3 regions of the Vibrio echinoideorum genome follow, and region 2 is predicted to be linked to each of the others. Evidence: predicted binding sites of a transcription regulator. Region 2 holds the regulator's gene; each other region holds the start of a gene.
What was found. The regulator CRP, encoded in region 2, controls carbon source genes, mostly activating them, when cyclic AMP is high. The targets are predictions, from matches to a motif close to TGTGANNNNNNTCACA.
Positions count from the first base shown of each region.

Region 1 (2,279 bases), on a different replicon from region 2:
CTTTTGGGCATTAGGACACGCATTTTGAGTTGCTTTGTTAAGTGCTTGCAGTAGGTAGTTGATGAAACGGAATGCATCGTTGTCACTATCATCGATGCTGTACCAACCTACATTGGGTTTATCTACCAGCCATTGTGCAGCCATGGTGGTCTTGCCATATCCCGCTGGAGAACGGAACAATACTAGCTTATAGCAATCTGCGTTCTGGAGCAGATCGAGCACTCTCGGTCGCAGGATTGCATTATGTAAGCGGCCGGGACGAGTCAGTTTCGAAGGGATCCACATGTCGAAGTTTTTCACCTATTCCGTGGCTTATGCTCTGGATTATCTCAATCTATCGTTGAGTACGGTCCAATGACATTAGCCTAATTACTTAAGTCTTCGCTCATACTACGTGAAGCAAAACGATACCGACTATGATCCTCCTCAGAAACCTTGCACTCCTGCATGTTTTTAGTGTTCTACGCCCTTTATTTGTGACTTTGCTCACTTAGCGGGGTGGTTTGTGTCTGTGACTTTGTCCTTTGATACACAAGATTTTATGCAAAAGGTGAGATACAAAAAATATTTTCGTGATCTGAATATCAGATTTGGCAATAACTTCAAATGGGTTAAATAAAAGTCACATCAATTGGGGTTAAGTTATCGAACGGGAGCTTGTGATCTCAGTCACTCCAAGTTTTTGTTCTAAGTCAGAACATGAGAGTCAGATCACTAACCAATTGTTGGTACGCCCCCTACGCCCTCCCATCTACTCCTAGTTAGTCGTACGGCCGGGAGGATGTTTAGTTAATGGTGACCATGCACGATATGTCACAGATGAATTAGAACTATTAAAAGCGAGATTTCTGAAATGAAACCAACTCAGCAAAAAACTTTCGATAAAGTGTCGTTCCAAGAGAGCGTTAAGAAACATTTATCTGCAACATACGCAACAAAAATTGAAAATGCAGATAGCCGTACATGGTACCTAGCAATGGGCCGTGCGTTAGCAGAATTAACAACATTTGACCTGCTAGAAACTGAAAATGACGAAAAAATTAAGAACGCAAAGAGCGTTAACTACCTTTCATTAGAGTTTTTGATTGGCCGCTTAACAGGTAACAACCTAATCAGCATGGGCCTATACGAGCAAATCACTCACGCAATGGAAGAGTTAGGTCAAAACCTAACTGACCTTCTAGAAGAAGAGCGCGACCCATCACTAGGTAACGGTGGCCTTGGTCGTCTTGCAGCTTGTTTCATGGATTCTTGTGCCGCTCAAGAATACCCAACAGTCGGTTACGGTCTTCACTACGAATACGGTCTATTCAAACAGTCTTTCCAAGATGGTCGTCAACAAGAAGCACCAGACGCGTGGCGTGGTGTTGAAGGTTACCCTTGGGAAGTTGCTCGTCCAGAACTAGCACAGCACATTGGTTTCTACGGTCATGTTGAAGTTGAATACATCGACGGTAAAGAAGTACGTACTTGGGTTCCAGGTATGGAAGTGAAAGCAATGCCTTGGGATCTACCTATCGTAGGTTACGAGTCAAATACGGTGTACCCGCTGCGTCTTTGGGAATGTCAGGCAATTGCACCTTTCTCACTAGCAAGCTTCAACAACGGTGACTACTTCGAAGCGCAACACTCGCTAATCGATGCAGGTAACATCACTAAGGTTCTTTACCCGAACGACAACCACGAGAAAGGTAAAACTCTGCGTTTAATGCAGCAGTACTTCCACTCAGCAGCGTCTGTTCGCGATATTCTACGTCGTCACGAAGCAGCAGGTTTCTCTCTAGAAGACCTTCCTAAGCAAGAAACGATTCAACTGAACGATACGCACCCAACTATCGCTATCCCTGAATTGATGCGCATTCTGATCGATGAGAAAGGTTTAACTTGGGATCAAGCTTGGGAAATCAGTGCTCACACGTTCGCATACACGAACCACACACTGCTTCCAGAAGCTCTAGAAACTTGGTCTGAGTCGCTAATTAAGCGTCTACTTCCTCGTCATATGGAAATCATTTTTGAAATCAACCACCGCTTCATGCAAGAAGTTCGTAAGATGTGGCCTGGTGACGGTGAGAAGCAAGCGAAGCTTTCTATCATCCAAGAAGGTTTCCACCGCATGGTTCGCATGGCAAACCTATGTGTGATCGGTTCTTACAAAGTAAACGGTGTAGCTGCGCTTCACTCTCAATTGGTTAAGAAAGACTTGTTCCCTGAGTTCAACGAAATCTTCCCAGGTAAACTGACTAACGTAACGAACGGCATCACGCCACGTCGTTGGT
Region 1 covers NZ_AP025484.1:1,613,143-1,615,421, reverse strand. Annotated here, with positions in the region: gene malT (HTH-type transcriptional regulator MalT) at 1-285, opposite strand, end outside; gene OCV36_RS23200 (glycogen/starch/alpha-glucan phosphorylase) at 854-2,279, shown strand, end outside.
Region 1: a site for CRP is predicted at 659-674, ahead of OCV36_RS23200 (glycogen/starch/alpha-glucan phosphorylase). Genes of this name have one in related genera too.

Region 2 (2,279 bases):
AGCCTCTCCCTCTCTAATCCAAATTACTAGCTTGCTAGAACCTCTGACAAGGAGTCACCATGACGCCCGATCTACTCTTTAAATCACTATGGGACGATTACATTCACAGGCTTTGCCCATCGGCTGAAAAAGTTCATCATCTGCTGAAAGAAGACGAAGCCCTGATTAATGATCATATTGCACTGCGTACTTTCAATGTTGCACCGCTGGGCATTGAAACACTGGCCAAGCCTTTTCTTGAGCTAGGTTATAAAGCGTGTGGCGATTACTTGTTTGAAAGCAAGAAACTAGTGGCTAAGCACTATGAGCACCCAGACCTAAACCAACCTAAAGTGTTCATTAGTGAGTTGAAGGTCGAAGAATGTTCAAGTGACTTACAACAGATCGTGGCTAAATTGGTTGAGCAAGTCGACGCAAGCAAGCTTCAAAGTCATGAATTCTTGTTTGGTGGTCGCCTTTGGGACTTGAGCTTCGCAGATTTCCAAGTGCTTGCAAAGGAGAGCGAATACGCTTCTTGGTTAGCGGCTCATGGATACGGTGCTAACCACTTTACAGTGAGCGTTAATCAACTCGATGCTTTTGATGAAGTTCAGGCTGTAAATGATTACCTGAGCGAATCAGGTTTCACTATCAATGCATCTGGAGGCCAGGTTAAGGGCTCTCCAGAGGTCTTATTAGAGCAATCATCGACAATGGCAGACAAAGTCCCAGTTTCATTTGTTGAAGGCAATGAGATGATTCCTGGAGGCTTCTATGAGTTTGCTAAGCGTTATGCGATGGCGAATGGTGAGCTTTATACAGGGTTTGTCGCGGCATCGGCTGACAAAATCTTTGAAAGTACCAACGGTTAAAGAAAGATACGAGCACGGGCTTTGCCCTAGAGGTGCGGGTACGCTTCGCTTCGAGAGTGTTTAGAAGAGCGAACTCCTATCTCTAATATCGATTTCCGAATCTGATCTTTAGAAAACAAAAAAGCCACCAAATTTGCATTTGGTGGCTTTCTAATTTTTGGCTCAGTTAATCGAGATTAACGAGTGCCGTATACCACGATAGTTTTACCGTGTGCAGAAATTAAGTTCTGCTCTTCAAGCATCTTCAAGATACGACCTACTGTTTCACGAGAACAACCAACAATTTGGCCAATCTCTTGACGAGTGATCTTGATTTGCATGCCGTCAGGGTGAGTCATTGCATCTGGCTGTTTCGCTAGGTTTAGTAGCGTTTGAGCGATACGACCTGTTACGTCAAGGAACGCTAAGTCACCAACCTTTTGGCTAGTCACTTGTAGACGGTTTGCCATTTGCGCTGAAAGACGCATAAGGATATCTGGGTTCACCTGGATAAGTTGACGGAATTTCTTGAAAGAAATTTCAGCTACTTCACAAGGAGATTTTGCACGAACCCATGCAGTACGCTCTTGGTCTTCTTCGAAGAGGCCAAGTTCACCAATGAAGTCACCTTGGTTTAGGTAAGAAAGAATCATTTCCTTACCTTCTTCGTCTTTGATAAGAACTGCCACAGAACCTTTAACGATGTAGTACAAGGTTTCTGCCTTTTCACCAGCATGAATCAAAGTACTTTTTGATGGGTACTTATGAATATGACAGTGTGAAAGGAACCACTCTAATGTTGGATCGGTTTGGGGTTTACCTAGAACCATAATATCTTACTTCCTCTGCAGGGTATGCTTGCCGCTTTCCGTATTGTAGCTAAGCCTGGATTGACTTGTAGGGTAAGTGCACTTGTTGAGTGCTGCAAGCTATCTTGTGTTTCGTTTAAGAATAGTATCCTTTTTCAGGTACTATTTCTTGATTTTAATCGTGACCAAGCTACGATTTTTTACGCAAAATTGTGCACATGATCACGGTATGAAAAGTAATCAACCAGAATGGCGGTCTGTTAACCTATTTTTCCGGTTTCGATGAGTTGTTGTAGGATTGGCCTTACAATGAGCTCCATAGCAAAACTCATCTTGCCACCTGGCACCACAAGCGTGTTATGGCGAGACATAAATGAGCCATCAATCATAGCCAAAAGATAAGGGAAGTCGACGTTTTTGATGCCGCGCAAACGTATAACTACGAAGCTTTCATCTAAACTTGGTATCCCTTTGGCGTTGAGCGGGTTTGATGTATCTACGGTTGGAACTCGCTGAAAGTTGATATGAGTGCGCGAAAATTGTGGGGTAATGTAGTTCAGATAATCATCCATTGAGCGAACAATTGAGTCCATTACCGCTTCGCGTGAGTGTCCACGATCGCGTGTGTCACGAACGAATT
Region 2 covers NZ_AP025483.1:292,814-295,092, forward strand. Annotated here, with positions in the region: gene OCV36_RS01300 (DUF1338 domain-containing protein) at 60-851, shown strand; gene crp (cAMP-activated global transcriptional regulator CRP) at 1,028-1,660, opposite strand; gene OCV36_RS01310 (phosphoribulokinase) at 1,900-2,279, opposite strand, start outside.

Region 3 (2,279 bases), 1.7 Mb from region 2:
CTGGGTACAGCCCGGTGCAAGCTTGATTATTCGTTTAATGATCTTATTGTTTGTCCCTATCAGTGTCGGACTCATGGATCATTTTGACATGCTTATCGCGAATGCATTACCCATTATGGCAAGTGCCGTTGGTGGTACGCTGATCGTGCTAGTTTCTTTATCATGGTTTTTAGACCGCTTGCTTTCGAGAGGTCAATAATCATGTGGATTCTACTGACTATTGTAGTGTTCTTGTTTGCTCGTTGGGTAAGCCAAAAAGTTAATTCGCCGTTTTGTAATCCTCTGCTCATCAGTATTGGCATCATCATTCCAATTCTGTTGTTTTTCAAAGTACCTTTTGAAACCTATTACGCAGACAACACTTGGATTACCTACATGCTTCAACCTGCGGTAGTGGCACTTGCCTTCCCTTTATATGAGCAGTTACCTCAAATCAGATCCAACTGGCGCATCATCACGTTTGCTTGCACGCTAGGCAGTGTGATGTCTATGACCACAACCGCACTGATCGCCGTGGCTTTTAAAGCGGATTTAAGTTTGATCGCGAGTTTGTTGGGTAAGTCGGTCACCACACCGATCGCGATGGAAGTCTCAAGCCATTTAGGTGGCGAAGCGGCAATTGCCGCGATTCTGGTACTTATTGTCGGTTTGTTCGGAGCAATTTTTGCTTACCCTATCTACAATTTGATCGGTATTAAGAGCCCTATCGCACGAGGTTTAACCATGGGCACAGTATCGCATGCTTTGGGAACGGCAACTTGCGCTGAAAAGAACCCACAAGATGCGGCATTCAGTTCCCTAGCTTTAGTACTTTGTGGCGTAATTACCTCGATTATTGCACCGACCATATTTTCTATCGTGGTTTGGATCTACGCTTAAGCTAGTAACTAGCAACTAATAGCTAATAGCTAATAGCTAATAACTAATAACTAATAACTAATAACTAATAACTAATAACTAATAACTAATAACTAACAGCTTACGTTAATGGCCTACAATTTCAGTTAATGGCTGCAGCTTAACCTAATGGTTTACAACTTCAGCTAATGGCTTCAGTTTAAGCTAATAGACTGGGACTTAAGCTTTAAAAACATCCAATGAGCCCAAGCGAAACTCTGAGCATTTCAGTGTCTGTTTGGGCTTTTTGTTCTCATTTGTTCATCAATTTCCAGCTAAACGCACCCAATTTCAGACAGCAAATGCGATATCAAGGGCAGTTTTTGTCCTTGCAATCGATTTCATCTGTGACCTCACTCTAATTATGCAAACCAATGTAACAACAACAATGCAATAGTGATCATTGTCACAGAAAAATCCTGAGTATTGCATAGAATTAAAGCCTAAGGTCAATTAAGGATTCAACATGAACAGTCGTATTACCCTGGCGCTGGAAAGTGCTCCAACATCAATGAAAGCGCTTTTGAGTGACATCGTATTAGCAGACAACTTTGACGCCACTATTTCTAAAGAGCAGTTTCAAAGCTTACTGGATGCAAGCGGCCTTTCTGATAAAGAAGCTCGCCTAGCTTTACTGCCAATCGCAGCAGCATACTCTTATGCACCGCTTTCTGAATTCTATGTTGGTGCCATCGTGCGTGGTCTATCTGGTCGCCTGTACTTCGGTGCAAACTTGGAAATTGCAGGTGCACAACTTGGTCAAACAGTTCATGCTGAACAATCAGCCATCAGCCACGCTTGGATGAAAGGTGAAGAAGGCCTTTCTGATATCACGATCAACTTCAGCCCTTGTGGTCACTGTCGCCAATTCATGAACGAACTGACGACGGCAAAAGAACTTAAAGTTCAATTACCACAGCGTGATGAAATGTCACTGCAAGAATACTTACCAGACTCTTTCGGCCCTGCTGATTTGGGTATCACTACTGGCCTAATGACTAAGCTGGATCACCAGTACACGTCAGAAGAAACCAGCCCTGTTGTGGTAAGCGCACTAACAGCATTAAACCGTAGCCATGCGCCATATACTAAAAATCTAAGTGGCGTTTCGCTACAACTGACAACGGGTGAAATCTTTACGGGTGCATACGCAGAAAACGCGGCATTCAACCCGAGCCTACCGCCACTACAAGTCGCGCTTGTTCAACTTAAACTGGCTGGCTTCGATTTCGAACAGATCGAAAACGCTGCCTTAGTTGAAATTGCCGATGGTAGCATCAGTCACCTAGCCGATACTCAGTCTACGTTAGAAGCGATTAACCCCGATATTCCAGTGACTTACTTAGCAATTTAAGTACATGTAGTTAACAATATTTTAAATA
Region 3 covers NZ_AP025483.1:1,974,992-1,977,270, forward strand. Annotated here, with positions in the region: gene OCV36_RS08920 (CidA/LrgA family protein) at 1-199, shown strand, start outside; gene OCV36_RS08925 (LrgB family protein) at 202-879, shown strand; gene cdd (cytidine deaminase) at 1,364-2,251, shown strand.
Region 3: a site for CRP is predicted at 1,244-1,259, ahead of cdd (cytidine deaminase). Genes of this name have one in related genera too.